Regions from separate parts of the Massilia sp. 9096 genome, predicted to be linked through region 2. Evidence: riboswitches for the same ligand, from Rfam matches in the RefSeq annotation. Region 2 holds a riboswitch; the other holds the start of a gene.
What was found. A riboswitch is a leader RNA that binds a small molecule or an ion and turns the genes downstream of it on or off. The one in region 2 is predicted to bind cobalamin.

Region 1 (7,613 bases), 3.8 Mb from region 2:
CTTGTGCACGACCAGCATCGGCGATTCTTCCGGCCAGCCGGCCGCGCGCAGCGCCGCCTCGACCTTGTACATCAGCGTGATCGACAGGAAGATGCAGATCGTGGTGCGGTGCGCGGCCAGGCTGGCCAGGTCTTCGCCTTCGGGCATCGGGGTGCGGCCTTCGACGCGCGTGAGGATCACGGTCTGCGTGACTTCGGGCAGCGTCATCGATTCGCCGGCGGCGGCCATCGATGCCATCGCCGAGGACACGCCGGGCACCACGGCCCACTCGATGCCTTCGACCGTGAGCGGGCGCGCCATCTCGATCAGCGCGCCGTACAGGCCGGGGTCGCCGGTCTGCAGGCGCACCACGGTCGCGTGGGTGCGCGCCTGGTCGACCAGCCAGGCGGTCATCTCCTCGAGCGTCATGTCCTTCGAGTCGCGGATGACGCAGCCGGGCGGCGCGTACAGCGTGGCGGCGCGGTCGACCAGCGAGCCGGCGAACAGGATCGCGCCGGCCTGGGCCAGCAGCTTCTGGCCCTTGACGGTGACCAGTTCGGGGTCGCCGGGACCGGCGCCGACGAACCAGACCTTGCCCAACGTTTCAGATGTCATGCGGTGTGTTCTCCTCGGTTACGCCCTGGGCGCTCATCGGCAGCGCGCGCAGCATGTCCAGCACCGCCTCGACGCTGCGCGGGCCCGGGCCGGGCGGCAGCACGCGGCGCGCCACCAGCTGGGCGTGCAGCGCCAGCGCGGACGGCAATCTCTGGCCGGCGGCGTCGAGCGCGGCGGCGTCGTGCGCGACCTGGGCAGCCGGCCCGGAGGCGATGCAGCGCCCGCCGGCCATCAGGTGGATCTCGTCGGCCCAGGCGTAGGCGAAGTCGATGTCGTGGGTCGACAGCAGGATCGTCACGCCGCGCGCCGCCAGGCGCTCCAGCAGCGCGGCCAGCTCCAGCTGCATCGGCGCGTCCAGGCCGGCCATCGGCTCGTCCAGCAGCAGCACCTGGGGCTCCATCGCCAGCACGCCGGCGATGCAGACGCGCTTCTTCTGGCCGAAGCTCAGGTGGTGCACGGCGCGCCGGGCATGCTCGCGCAGGCCGACCGCATCGAGCGCGGACGCCACGCGCGCACGCACGGTGGCCGCGTCCAGGCCGAGGTTGAGCGGGCCGAACGATACGTCTTCCTCGACCTGGGCCGAAAACAGCTGGCGCTCCGGATTCTGGAACACCAGGCCGACATTGCGGCGCAGCTCGGCCAGGCCCTTGCGGCCGTAGTCGACCGGGCGGCCGTTCCACAGCACGCATCCGGCGCTCGGGCGCAGCAGGCCGTTCAGGTGCTGCAGCACGGTGGTCTTACCCGCGCCGTTCGCGCCCAGCAGCGCATGGCGGTGGCCGCGCGCCAGCGCCAGGCTGCAGCCGCGCAGGCCGGCGCTGCCCTCAGTGCTGCCATCAGCGAAGACATGGTCGACGTTTTGCAGTTGCAGCAGGGGCGTCGTCACAGGCCAGCCCCCCAGCGATCGGCGAGCGCGATCGCCAGCAGCGCCGCGCCGGCGAGCAGCGCGTTGCGGTTCTGGCGGCGCGCCCTGGGAAAATCGGCGGGCAGGAAGCGCAGCGTGCCCTGGTAGGCGCGCGCATCGGCCGCCATTTGAAGAGCCGCGGCGCGCTGCCAGACCTGCACCGCCATCTGCCCGATCAGCAGCGCCATCGAACGCCAGCCGTGGCGCCAGCCGCCGTAGCCCAGGCGCGCCTGTTGCGCGGTGACGCCGTCATCCCAGGCCTGGCGCAGCACGAACAACATGCGGTAGCACAGCGCCATCAGGTCGAGCAGCAGCTCGGGCGTACGCAGGCGGCGCAGCAGCGCGAACAGGTCGGGCATGGGGGTGGTCAAGGTCAGGCCGAGCAGCGCCGCCAGCACGGCCAGCGAGCGCAGCGCGCTGCGTGCAACCGTCGGCAGCATCGCCGCGTTCCAGTGCCAGGCGCCGTCCGCACCGGGCGACACCAGCATCGTCAGGCAGGACAGCAGCAGGAACCCGAGCGGCGCCAGCAACACGCCAAAGTAGGTGCGCACCGGTACGCGCGCGCCCAGCAGCGTCGCCTGCATCAAGAGCAATGCGAGCAGCGCCAGTGCGCCCGGGCCGGCCGCGATCCAGGCCGCGCCGACGCCGGCCAGCGCCAGCAGCGCTTTCGCGGAGGGCGCGACATCCAGCCAGCGGCTGGCGTAGGCGGCGGCTTCAATCCGCACGATGCTCCCGCGGCGCTTCTGCTGCCGATGCTGCGGCCGTCGCCGTCGCCGGTGCCTGCGCGCGCTCGCGCGCGACCGACAGGCCGAGCCAGTAGCCGATCACGCCGGCGCCGATGGCCGCCTGCAGCGCGAACAGCAGCGACGCGATCTCGTCGCTCGCCGGCGTGAACACCGGCGAAAACCACGGCCGGTAGCCGGGCGCGATGGTGCCGATGGCTTGCTGTGCGCGGTCGTCGGACCCGCCGAACAGCGCTGTTCCCGGCGTGCCCGGCGTTGCGCCGATCAGCCACAGCGGCAGCACGGTCACGAGCACGATCACCGCCCACGTCAGCCAGGTGCGCGCTTTCATGTGCCCTCCCGCGCGCGCAGCGACATCACCGGCAGCGCACGCAGCTCGTGCGCATTGAAGCGCGCCATCGCGTTCACCACCAGCACCGTCAACAAGCCTTCGCTGATCGCGATCGGCACCTGGGTCAGCGCGAAGATGCCGGCGAATTTCAGGAACGAGACCTGGAAGCCGCCGACCGCATCGGGAAAGGCCAGGGCCAGCTGGGCGGAGGTCGTCACGTACGTCGCCAGGTCGCCCAGGCAGGCCGCCAGGAACACGGCGACGGAGCGGGACAAGCCGAGCGCGCCCACCGCGCGGAACACGCCATACGAGACGAACGGGCCGACGATCGCCATCGAAAACACGTTGGCGCCGAGCGTGGTGATGCCGCCATGCGCCATCAGGAGCGCCTGGAACAGCAACACGACGAAGCCGACCGGCACCATCGCCGCGGGGCCGAACAACAAGGCGCCCAGGCCCACGCCGGTCGGATGCGAACAGCTGCCGGTCACCGACGGCAGCTTCAGCGCCGACAGCAGGAACGCGAACGCCGCCGCCACGCCGAGCAGCATGCGCCGCTCGGGATGTGCCTGCAAGCTGCGCCCCATCGAGCGCAGGCCCCAGGCCAGGAAAGGAAGGGATACGGCAGTCCAGCCGAGCGCGTGCGCGGGCGGCAGAAAGCCTTCCATGATGTGCATTCGAAACCTCCCGTCGAATGGTCATAAAGGCACCAAACAAACGGGGAGGCAGGGACGGCCGACGAGGGACGGGTGCGGGCACGCGACGCAAGTCGACAGCGCTTCCCGTCACCCCGGGGAATGGTGCTGGCTTGTTTGGGCCGGTATTCTGGCTCGCCGTCATCCTTCTCCGGGCCTTCCCGCGATCTTGTCGTCGCAGTGGCATATGACCGGAGTCGTCAGGCTTACAGCAGCGGGGGCTGCACCGGAATGGCCGCGTTCGAAGTGGACGCGGAGTCACCGGTTTCCCGTTTAACGCCAGCTCCCGGGCGGGAGTGGCGCACCCAAGGTCGAGATATTACACGGATGAGGGAGGGGGTGCCAGTATTGCTCGGCCAAAGCGTGGCGGCGGCGCCATCCTCGAGGGCGCGGTCCGGGCTGATGACGGCACCGGCGCCGTGCGATGCTAGTCGCCCACGCTCGAGGGCATGTCCATCACCGCGTCGCGCTTGTCCAGCAGGTGCTGGCGCAGGATGGCGCCGAGGCGCTTGCCGTCGCGCGCTTCCAGCGCCTCGATCATCTCTTCGTGGTCGTGGGCCGCCCGGTCCCATTTGCCGGACTTGAAATTCGACTTGAAACGCAGCGCCTGGAGCCGCCGGTTGACGCTCAGGTAAGTCTGGCGCAGGACCGAATTGCGCGCGGCCTCGTTGATCTTGTCGTGGATCGCCTGGTTGCGGCTGTAATACCCGGGCAAGTCGTTCTGCGCCTTGCAGGTCAACATGGCGTAGTGCAGCGCCTTGATCTCGGCGATCTCCCCTTCGCTGATGCGCTCGCAGGCCAGCTCGCCGGCCAACGCTTCCAGGCCGCTCATGACTTCGAAGGTCTCGCGGACTTCGGTCGTCGACATCTTGTAGACCGAGGCGCCGCGGTTGGGCGAAATCTCGACCAGCCCTTCGACCGCCAATGCCTTGAGCGCCTCGCGCAGGGGCGTGCGCGAGATGCCCATCGTTTCGCACAATTCGCGCTCGTTGAGCTTGGTACCGGGTGCGAATACCGCTTCGACGATCAAATGGCGCAGGTGCTCGACGACGCTGTCGTGCAGATGCTGGCGCGCCAGCCTGGGGACGGCCAGTCCGGCCGCTACGGAGCCGGCTTGCGGCTCGATCACTGAATTTTGCATACAAAACCTTAGCTTGCTTTTCGCTGTTATTTTAACATGCGAGGTTTTCAGATCTGCGTCCGCACGTCCTTACACCTGACGTAACACGGTTGTCATCTGCAAAAGTTACTGTTCAGTATTGCCTCGAAATAAACCTTTACCTTCGCCGAAACAGGGTCTAGACTCGTTTTGCATGCAAAATACAAAATGAATCAATCACTGATTTTTTGGAGGCACCATGTTGAAACTGGATTTCCACCCCGCCGGCCGTCACTTCCTGCAGATCCCTGGCCCCAGCCCGGTCCCGGACCGCATCCTGCGCGCCATGAGCTACCCGACCATCGACCACCGCGGCCCGGAATTCGGCGCGCTCGGTCTGCAGGTCCTGGCAGGCATCAAGCAGATCTTCAAGACCGAGCAGCCGGTCGTGATCTATCCGGCCTCCGGCACCGGCGCGTGGGAAGCGGCGCTGACCAATACCCTGAGCCCGGGTGACCACGTGCTGATGTACGAGACCGGCCACTTCGCCACCCTGTGGAAGAAGATGGCCGAGGCGCTCGGCCTGAAGCCGGAATTCCTCGGCTTGCCCGGCATCGAAGGCTGGCGCCGCGGCGTGCAGGCCGACATGATCGAAGCGCGCCTGCGCCAGGACGCCGCGCACGAGATCAAGGCCGTGTGCGTGGTCCACAACGAAACCTCGACCGGCGTCACCTCGAACATCGCCGCGGTCCGCAAGGCCATCGACAACGCCGGCCACCCTGCCCTGCTGCTGGTCGACACGATTTCCGGCCTGGCCTCGGCCGATTACCGCCATGACGAGTGGGGCGTCGACGTCACCGTCTCCGGTTCGCAAAAAGGCCTGATGCTGCCGCCGGGGATCAGCTTCAACGCGGTCTCGAAAAAGGCGCTCGCCGCCAGCAAGAGCGCGAAACTGCCGAAGGCGTTCTGGGGCTGGCACGAGATCATCGAGATGAACGCCACCGGCTACTGGCCATACACGCCGAACACCAACCTGCTGTACGGCCTGGCCGAAGCGCTCGACATGATCCTGGGCGAGGGCCTGGACAACACCTTCGCGCGCCACGAACGTCTGGCGCATGCCTGCCGCACGGCGGTCAAGGCATGGGGGCTCGAGATCCAGTGCCTTGACCCCGCCGTGTATTCGCCGGTGCTGACCGGCGTCGTGATGCCCGAGGGGATCGATGCCGACCAGGTCCGCAAGATCATCTACGAGCGTTTCGACATGTCGCTCGGGACCGGCCTGGGCAAGTTGAAAGGCAGGATGTTCCGCATCGGTCACCTGGGCGAAGCGAACGACCTGACCCTGATGGCCACCCTGGCCGGCTGCGAAATGGGCCTGAAACTGGCGGGCGTGCCGCTCGCCGGCAGCGGCGTGCAGGCGGCGATGGAAGCGCTCACCGCGCAGGAACGGCAGGTCGACCTGAAGGCGGCTTGAAGCAGCGAGAAGTACAGAAGCGGTATTGAGGCAGCAAATGGCGTCGGCGCGGACACGATCTGCGCCGGCAAAGTCACATATGCAATTCGTGCCCCGGACAGATCCCGCAGAGGACGTCGCCTGCGCCGCGACAGCCGGCACCAACTGGAGACACCCATGAAATTCCTGCGTTTGCGGCCAACCAGCGTCGTGCTATTGATGCTGTGTTTCATGTATTTCATCACCTATCTGGACCGCGTCAACGTCAGCACCGCCTCGTCCGGGTTCGGCAAGGAATTCAACCTGTCGAAAACCGAGATCGGCCTGGTCTTTTCGGCTTTCGCCTATCCCTACCTCGTATTCCAGATCATCGGCGGCTGGGTCAGCGACAAGTTCGGTGCGCGCAAGACCCTGATCTGGTGCGGCCTGCTGTGGGCGCTCGCCACCATCCTGACCGGTTTCGCCGGCGGGCTGGTCTCGCTGCTGGCGGCGCGGCTGCTGCTGGGCTTCGGCGAAGGCGCCACCTTCCCGGCGGCCACCGCCGCCATGGGCAGCTGGGTGGCCAAGGAAAACCGCGGCTTCGCCCAGGGCCTGACCCACGCCTTCTCGCGTATCGGCAACACGGTGGCGCCGGCGGCGGTGGTGGCCATCATGGCCTGGCACGGCTGGCGCGAATCGTTTTATATCTGCGGCGTCATCAGCCTGGTGTGGGTGGCGATCTGGTCGCGCGTCTTCACCGAAGATCCGGCCAAGCATCCGCGCATCACCCAGCAGGAGCTGAGCGCGCTGCCGGTCGTGAAGAAAAAGCAGGCCGCCGTGCCGTGGGGGCCGCTGTTCATGCGCATGCTGCCGGTCACGCTGGTCTACTTCTGCTATGGCTGGACGCTGTGGCTGTTCCTGAGCTGGATCCCGCAGTATTTCCTGCACAGCTACGACCTGGACATCAAGAAGTCGGCGGTGTTCGCCTCCGGCGTGTTCTTCGCCGGCGTGGTCGGCGATACCCTGGGCGGCATCATCAGCGACCGCATCCTGAAACGCTCGGGCAACCTCAAAAAGGCGCGCAGCTACATGGTCGCGATCTGCATGTTCCTGACCATGCTGTCGCTGCTGCCGCTGATGTTCACCCATGACCGCCTGGTGTCGACCCTGAGCCTGAGCGCCGGTTTCTTCTTCGCCGAGATGACGATCGGACCGATGTGGGCCATCCCGATGGACATCGCGCCGGATTGCTGCGGCACCGCCAGCGGCATCATGAACACCGGATCGGCCATGGCGGCGATCCTGTCGCCGGTCATCTCCGGCTACGTGATCGACGCGACCGGCAACTGGGAGTTGCCCTTCGTCGGCAGCATCGTCCTGATGGGCATCGGCGTGCTGCTGTCGTTCCGCATGCAGCCGGACAACAAGTTCCACCGCCCCGCCGCGCCCGCACCGGGCGTCGCGATCGAACCGCAGGCATGACCATGACGACGCATCCCGACCTAGCAGAACAGCTCGGCCAGCTGCTGGCCGACGCGCACGCGCGCAAGGGCAGCCAAGTGACGGTGCCGACCGAACTCGACGCGCCGGACAATGCCGCCGCCTACCGTGCGCAGCGGGCGTTCCTGCAACGCCATCGGCTCGACATCGGCGGCTGGAAGATCGGCGCCAAATCGGAGGATGGCCCGATCCAGGGCGCGCCGCTGCCGCGGCAAGGCATCCACGCCAGCGGAGCGACCCTGGCGCGCAGCGGTTTTCCGCTGTTCGGCATCGAACTCGAGATCATGTTCCGTTTCGGGCGCGACTTCCTGCCCG
Region 2 (7,613 bases):
GCTGGCGCCATTGCGGCGCACCGTCACTTCGGTGCGGAACGGGTAGGGGCCCGTGCCTTCGGCCGCCTTCGGATGCGCCTTCTTCCAGTCCTCGCGCGCCTTGTCGATGCGCTTGTCGAGGTCTTTCTGCTTGTCCTCGACCCAGGCGCCGCCGACCTGACGGGTGCCGGGCAGCGGCAGTTCCTCGCGGCTGGTGAGCGCCGCGATGCGGTCGTCGACGCGGGTGGCGGCGGTCACCTGCTGCGCGAACACCTGCTCGACCGCGGCGCGCTGGCCGGTGACTTCGGCCAGGGTCTCGCGCAGGTCGGCGATGCCCGGGTGGCGGAAGTGCCAGCGGCGGTAGTACTCCTTGAAGGCGCGCTCCATCGGCTCCTTGCCGATGCGCGCTTCGAGGTCGCGCATCGTGACCGCGGTACGCGAGTAGACCGGGCCGATGTCCTGCAGCCGGTCCCAGGCGTTCTGGCCGAGCGGGTCGGCCGGCTCGAGGCGAGGCATGCCGCCGCGCTCCATGGCGAAGGGCGTGACCGCGGGCGCGAAGCCGATCTTTTTCAGGAAGGGGGTGGCGAGGTGGAGGTCCTGGCCGCGCGCGCGCAGCATGCGCAGGTCCCAGTACTCGTTCAAGCCTTCGTCCAGCATCGGCTCTTCGAACTCGTTCGAGGCCAGCAGGCCGTAGAAGTAGCCGTGGCCGAATTCGTGGATGGTGACGAAGTCGAGTTCGAAGCGCGTGGCCGTGTCCGGGTCGGCGTTGCGATAGCCTTCGGCGGTGAAGAAGGTCGGGTATTCCATGCCGCCGGCTTCTTCCGCGTTGTAGGGCGGGATCACCACGGTCACGGTCTTATAGGGATAGGGACCGAGCGTGTTGGAGAAAAAGGTCAGCGAATCCTTGGTCGCCTGCAGCGCCGGGCCGGCGCTGGCCGCGTACTCGGGCGGATACAGCACGGTGATGTTCACCTTCGGGCTGCCGGGGCCGGTCCAGGTGTCGACGATCGGCTTGGCGGTGCGTTTGTCGGCGGTCCAGGCGAAGTCGTGCACGTCGCCCTGCACGAAGCGGCGCGTGACCATGCCGTTCTTTTCGACCGGGGCGCCTTGCAGTTCGCCGACGGCGCCGACCGTGTACGCCTTGGGCGTGGTCAAGCGCACGTCGTACAGGCCGAAGTCCGCATAGAACTCGGAATTCAGGTGGAATTCGTGCACGTTCCAGCGCGGGGCGGTGGCGCCGCGCTCGCCCGGCAGTTCCAGCACGCCGATCTTGGGGAACCACTGGCCGACCAGGTGGAAGCTGCCGAAGTAGCCGGTGCGCGCCATCACGCGCGGCAGCTGGGTGCGAAAGTCGATGTCGAGCAGCGTCGATGCGTTAGGCAGAACCGCGGCCGGCAGGTCGAAACGGACCACGGTGTGGTCGCTGGCCGGGCCGTTGTCGGGGTGGACGAACATCCACGGCACCGGCGCGCCGCCCTGGCTGACGCGGTTCAAGGCGATGTGGCCCCATTCGCCTTCCTTGATGTCGACGCCGGAGCGGAACTGGCTGTCGCGCACGCGCTTCTCGGTCAGGAAGGTCGAGCCCATCCCTTCGAAGGCGTTCATGTACAGGTGCAGGTAGACGCTTTTCACCGGCACGTTGCTGCGGTTGCGCCAGGTCAGCTTTTCGCGGCCGTCGACCACGTGCTTGTCCGGGTCGAGGGTGGCGTCGATGTCGTAGCTGACCACGCGGTCCGACAGCGTCGCTTCCTGGCCGGTGCGCGCGCCGCCCCAGGCATCCGGGCTGCTGGGCACGCTGACCACGGCGGCGTCGGGCGCGGCCAGTGCGATGCCGTCCGGCGACTGGGCCGGCAGCTGTGCCGGTACGGTGGCCGGGGGCGCCGCGGATGGGGCGCCGCCCTGGGCCAGCAGGTCGGCGGTAACCGCCCCGCCGGCTGCCAGCAGGACGTACACGGCGCCCGCTTTGATTCGCTTGAAACGCAATCTCATTCGCAAACCCCCAAACAAAGATATTGTTATCGCGACACTATATGCGAGATTGCTGCAAAGTTTCCAAAATTTACGTGAATTGACGGCGAAAAAGCGCAACACCGCCGGCCCTCCGGCTTGGCAAGGTTATAATTGCCCGGTTCTGGTGCCCGCGTGCGCGTTCTGCGCGCGCAGCCTCATCAATATAGTGAGCGGGAAACACGGCGCGCCGCCCCACGGGCGAACGCCAACGTGTGCTGCCCCCGCAACGGTAAGCAAGCGCCGCGCGTCGTATGCGGCTGGCCGTTCCGACGACCACTGTGCGCAAGCATGGGAAGGTGGAACGGTCCGTCTTGCAAGCCCGGATACCGGCCAGGACAGGGGGAAGCGGCTTCATGAAGGAAGCGCTTCCGTTCGAGCCAGCATGCGGGGACGCGCGCCGGCCAACTTGTCACTTGTAAAGCATCCAATGAATTCTGCTGTTGCCACCGGCGCCAAGCCGGCCATCAGGCCGCTCGCGCTGGCCTGCGCCATCTCCATGTCCATCCTCGCAGCCCAAGCCGGCGCCCAGGATTTGGCCCCCTCGTCGGCCCCATCGACCGTCGTCGTCACCGGTGCGCGCTTCCCGGGCGATGCCGCATCCACGCCGATCGGCTCGACCGTGATCACCCAGAACGACATCCGCCGCGCCGGCGTGAACGACGTCAATGCCGCCATCCGCAAGATCGGCGGCGTGTTCGGCCGCCAGAGCCTGGACGGCTCGCCCGACTTCGGCCTCGACCTGGGCGGCTTCGGCACCAACAGCGCGCAGAACATGGTGATCTTCGTCGACGGCGTGCGCCTGAACGAGAACGAGCTGTCCAACACCGTGCTCTCCACCATCCCGATCGACACCGTCGACCACATCGAGATCACGCGCGGCGGCAACAGCGTGCTGTTCGGCGAAGGCGCGACCGGCGGCGTGATCCAGATCTTCACGCGCCGCGCGCAGCAGCCGGGCCTGCACGGCTCGGTGTTCGCGGAAGGCGGCCAATTCCACGAGCACGACGTGCGCGCCGCGCTGTCGCAAGTCACCGGACCGATCGCGGCCGACCTGTCGGTGATGCGCCAGGGCACCCAGAACTACCGCGCCAACAGCGCCTTCGACCAGGACAGCATGAGCCTGGGCCTGCAGACCCGCTTCGAAGGCGGCCGGGTCGGCATCCGCGTGGAAAGCGCGCGCCAGGATTCGCGCCTGCCGGGTTCGCTGACCCTGGCCGAGTTCGAAGCCGATCCGCGCCGGACCAAGACGCCGCTCGACTTTGGCGCGCTCAATACCGACCGCATCACCGCCTTCGGCGAAGTCCGCGCCGGCGACGTCGACCTGGCCGCCGAGCTGTCGCACCGCGAGCGCAACGCGCGTTCCAACTACCTGTCGACCGACTACCCCTCGGTCGGCGCCTACGACAGCCGCCAGGACCAGCTCTCCCCGCGCGCGCGCTGGCGCACGCAGGTGGCCGGCATGGGCAACGAGCTGGTCGGCGGCATCGACCTGATCCGCTGGAAGCGCAAGACCACCTCCGACTACTCGCTGGCCGACGCCAGCCAGAGCTCGAAAGCGGTCTACCTGCACGACGCGCTGCGTTTCGACCCCGCCCACGACGGCCGCCTGGCCATCGGCGCGCGCCACGAACTGTTCGACAAGGACTACAGCGATGCGCTGTCGCCCGGCTCTGCGCAAAGCACCGCGCAGTCGCAGAACGCCTGGGAAGCCCAAGCCAGCCTCAAGCCGCTGCCGCTGCTGGAAGTCTACGGCAAGGCGGGGCAGAGCTACCGCGTGGCCAACGTCGACGAAAACAGCTACACCGCCAACGGCGCCATCCTGAAGGGACAGACCTCGCACGACGTCGAGCTGGGCGCCAGCGTCGGCGACGAGGCACGCAAGCTGACCCTGCGCGCCTTCCGCCACAAGCTGGACAACGAGATCTTCTTCGATCCGACCCCGACGGCGTACGCCCCGTTCGGCGCCAACACCAATTTGGATCCGACCGAGCGCGAAGGCTTCGAGCTCGACGGCGAAGCCCGGCTGGCCGCCGGCTGGCGCGCCACCGCCCACCTGCAGCACGTGGTCGCCCGCTTCACCGATGGCCCGAACGCCGGGCGTGAAATGGTGCTGGTGCCGAAGAACGTGCTGACCGTGCGCCTGGCCTGGCAGCCGACCGCCAACCAGACCGTGGACGCCGGTGCGCAATTCGTCGACCACCAGCGCTACGGCAGCGACTTCGACAACAGCTGCCCGGCGCACGTGCCCGGCTACGCGACGCTGGACGCGCGCTATGCGCTACAGCTGAACCGCTGGGAACTGGCGCTGTCAGGGCTGAACCTGGCCGACCGCCATTATTTCAGCAATGCGTTCGGTTGCCAGGACGGCATTTATCCGAGCGATGGGCGCCAGATGAAGCTGTCGGTGCGTTACGCGTTCTGAGCCCGAACGGGGGCAAACTAAGCCAGGACTAAGGCGGAACGCATAAAAAGTGGTAATCTCGCGGTCGTTTCCCAACTTAACACCACCAGAAGGATTACTATGCGTGCCCTGCGTTTCGCCCTGATCGCCGCCAGCCTCGTCGCCAGCACCGCGTTTGCCTCGCCGACCGACCCGAAAAACGGTGTCGAGTACGTGACGCTCGCCCAGCCGCAACCGGTGCAGCAGGTCGGCAAGAAGGTCGAGGTGATCGAGTTCTTCATGTACCACTGCCCGCACTGCAATCGCCTGGAACCGTCGTTCGAGCAGTGGGTCAAAAAGCAGGGCGACAATATCCTGCTCAAGCGCATCCCGCTGCCGGCCCAGGGCGCCAACGATCCCGAGGCGCACCTGTACCTGACGCTCGAAGCGCTGGGCCGCCTGGGTGACATGCACCAGAAGGTGTTCAACGCCGTCCACGTCCAGCACGTCCGCCTGTTCGACGACAAGGCGATCATCGACTGGGTGTCCAAGAACGGCGTGGACCAGAAGACCTTCCTGAACGCATGGAATTCGTTCGGCGTGATGACCAGGCTGCACCGCCTGCCGCAGATCGTGAACGACTACAAGATCGACGGCGTGCCGGCCGTGGTCATCGACGGCAAGTACATGACCTCGCCGTCGGTGCTGCAGGGTTCCCTGAAGGTCAACGACGAGATGCAGCTGTTCCCGGCAACCCTGCAGGTGATGGACGTGCTGGTGGCGCGGGCGGCCAAGACCAAATAACCCTTAACGAAGTCGAGAAGAGCAAGCGATGAGCAATGTCGAAGGCAAGATCCTGCGGATCTACGACAAGTCCAAGCCGGAAGACGAGGATTTGTACGAGACCAGCCACGTCAACCACTGGGCCTGGGGCCTGGCGGTGCTGCTGCTTGGCGTCGTCTTCTGGCTGTGCGTCGCGCTGGTGAACGCCGAAAACCAGCGCTACGCGATGATGACGAACAAGTGCCCGGATCCGGTGTTCGCCGGCTCGATCGACAAGCAATGCCTGGTCACCGTGCGTTCGCGCGATCACTGGTGGGAACACCTGGGTTACGCGATCACGCACGTGTCGCCGGAAGGCCCGCCGAAGCCGCCGGTGGTGCGCCGTCACTGAGCCGTCACTGAGCCGTCACTGAGCCGTCACTGAGCCGCCGCCCGGTTCTTCACTCAGCCATCCGTTTCATCTATCCTTCGGTGGACCCCACCACCGAAGGATGATTCATGCGTTCTCTGCATTCTCTGCGTTTCGCCGCCGCCGGCCTGTGCCTGCTGGCTGGCTCCGCCGTCTTCCACACCACATCCGCCTCGCCGTCCAACCCGGCCAACGGCATCGACTACATCACGCTGGCCCAGCCGCAGGCCACGCAAGCGGCCGGCAAGAAGGTCGAGGTGATCGAGTTCTTCATGTACCACTGCCCGGTGTGCAATGCGCTCGAGCCGCAGCTCGAAGCGTGGGCAAAGCAGGAAGGCGAGCGCATCCAGCTGCGCCGCATCCACATTCCCTTGCGCGGCGCCAGCGATCCCGAAGCGCACCTGTACCTGGCGCTGGAAGCGATGGGCAAGCCGGACGCCATCCATGGCCAGATCTTCGACCTGGTGCACAAGCAGCACGTCAATCTGCATGAGGATGGCGCCATCCTCGACTGGATGGGCAAGAACGGCGCGAGCATCGGCGTCGATCCGGCCAAATTCCAGGAGGCCTGGAATACCTTCGGCGTACAGACCCGCCTGCGCCAGCTGGGCAAGGTGATGGCCAGCTACCAGGTCGAGTCGGCGCCGACGCTGGTGATCGACGGACGCTACCAGACTTCGCCGGCCACCGTGAGCGCGCACTTCAATCCGCCCGACCGCAACGACCTGTTCAAGGCCACGCTGGAGGTGGCGGACGGCCTCGTGACCAAGGCCGCGCAGGCGAAGTAGCCGAGCCGCCCTGATTCACTGCGCCAGCACGCCGTCCGGCAAGCGCATCACGAAGCGCGCGCCGCCCAGCGGAGAGCCCTCGACCGCCAGGCTGCCGCCGTGCAGCACCACCGCCTTGCGCGCGATCGACAGGCCCAGCCCGAAGCCGCCGGTGGCGCGGTCGCGGCTGCGGTCGAGCCGGTAGAAAGGCTCGAACACGCGTTCGCGCTCGGCCTCGGGGATGCCGGGGCCATCGTCGTCGACCGCGATCTCGACCATGCCGCCGACGCGCTGGGCGCTCAAGGCCACCTGGCGTGCGGCGTACTTCTGGGCGTTGCGCAGCAGGTTGCCGAGGGCGCGCGCGAGCAGCCGGCGCTCGCCGTCCAGGCTGCCCAGCATCGGGCCGAGGTCGACGTGTAGCTGCGCCGGCGGCGGATGCAGGGCGCCGGCGCATTCGCGCAGCAGCGGTTCGAGCTCGAACAGGGCGCGCTGCGGTCCGTGCGCGTCGTCCAGCTTGCTCATCGACAGCAGTTCGGTGACCAGGCCGTTCAGTTCCGCCAGGTCGCCTTCCATCGCCGCGATGCGTTTCACCAGCTGCGGGTCGGGCATGCGCTCGGCCAGCAGCTCCATGGCGAACTCGAGGCGCGCGATCGGCGTGCGCAGCTCGTGCGACACCGAGTGCAGCAAATTCTTCTGCGATTCCAGCAAGCCCTGGATGCGTTCGGCCATCGCGTTCATGCGCTCGGCCAGCGGGTAGACCGCCTCGGACGGGCGCATGTGCGCGCGCGCGGACAGCTGGCCGGCGCCGAACTCGTCGGCCACGCGCGACAGCCGCTGCAAGGCCTGCCAGTGCGCGCGCGACCACAGCGCGATCGGCACCAGCAAGGCCAGCGCGACCACGACGTAGCGCAGCACTTCCATCGCCAGCGCCTGGCCGAGATCGATCGGCAGCCTGGACACGCGCAGCACCTCGTCGTCGCTGCCGATGTAGCGCTGGCCCGCCAGGTCGACGCGGCGCAGGAACGCCTTGTGCGACGGGTCGAGCACGATCTCGCCGCGCGCCAGGGCGGTGCGCTGGCGCGTCGACAGCGCCTCATTCACCTGGGACAGCGGCACCAGGTCGAACTGGGCGTCCGACACTTCGCGCACCTTGTTCAGGCGCACCAGCCATTCGTCGGGCGGGGCACGGTCGACGTACTGCTCGAGCAGGAAGATCTGGGCCGAGGCCTGGCGCCGCGCGATGTCGTCGAGCGGATCGCCGAACAGGCGCGCGAACAGGAAATAG

Region 1: another riboswitch for cobalamin. It lies ahead of FA90_RS17920 (energy-coupling factor ABC transporter permease); the one in region 2 lies ahead of FA90_RS01530 (TonB-dependent receptor).

Annotation. Positions count from the first base shown of each region.
Region 1 covers NZ_JQNN01000001.1:4,139,027-4,146,639, forward strand. Annotated here, with positions in the region: gene cobM (precorrin-4 C(11)-methyltransferase) at 1-594, opposite strand, end outside; gene FA90_RS17905 (energy-coupling factor ABC transporter ATP-binding protein) at 584-1,477, opposite strand; gene cbiQ (cobalt ECF transporter T component CbiQ) at 1,474-2,220, opposite strand; gene FA90_RS17915 (energy-coupling factor ABC transporter substrate-binding protein) at 2,210-2,569, opposite strand; gene FA90_RS17920 (energy-coupling factor ABC transporter permease) at 2,566-3,246, opposite strand; cobalamin riboswitch at 3,367-3,588, opposite strand; gene FA90_RS17925 (GntR family transcriptional regulator) at 3,692-4,405, opposite strand; gene FA90_RS17930 (alanine--glyoxylate aminotransferase family protein) at 4,623-5,840, shown strand; gene FA90_RS17935 (MFS transporter) at 5,997-7,280, shown strand; gene FA90_RS17940 (2-keto-4-pentenoate hydratase) at 7,283-7,613, shown strand, end outside.
Region 2 covers NZ_JQNN01000001.1:354,215-361,827, forward strand. Annotated here, with positions in the region: gene FA90_RS01525 (M1 family metallopeptidase) at 1-1,968, opposite strand, end outside; cobalamin riboswitch at 2,095-2,339, shown strand; gene FA90_RS01530 (TonB-dependent receptor) at 2,417-4,411, shown strand; gene FA90_RS01535 (thiol:disulfide interchange protein DsbA/DsbL) at 4,511-5,173, shown strand; gene FA90_RS01540 (hypothetical protein) at 5,202-5,543, shown strand; gene FA90_RS01545 (thiol:disulfide interchange protein DsbA/DsbL) at 5,651-6,349, shown strand; gene FA90_RS01550 (ATP-binding protein) at 6,365-7,613, opposite strand, start outside.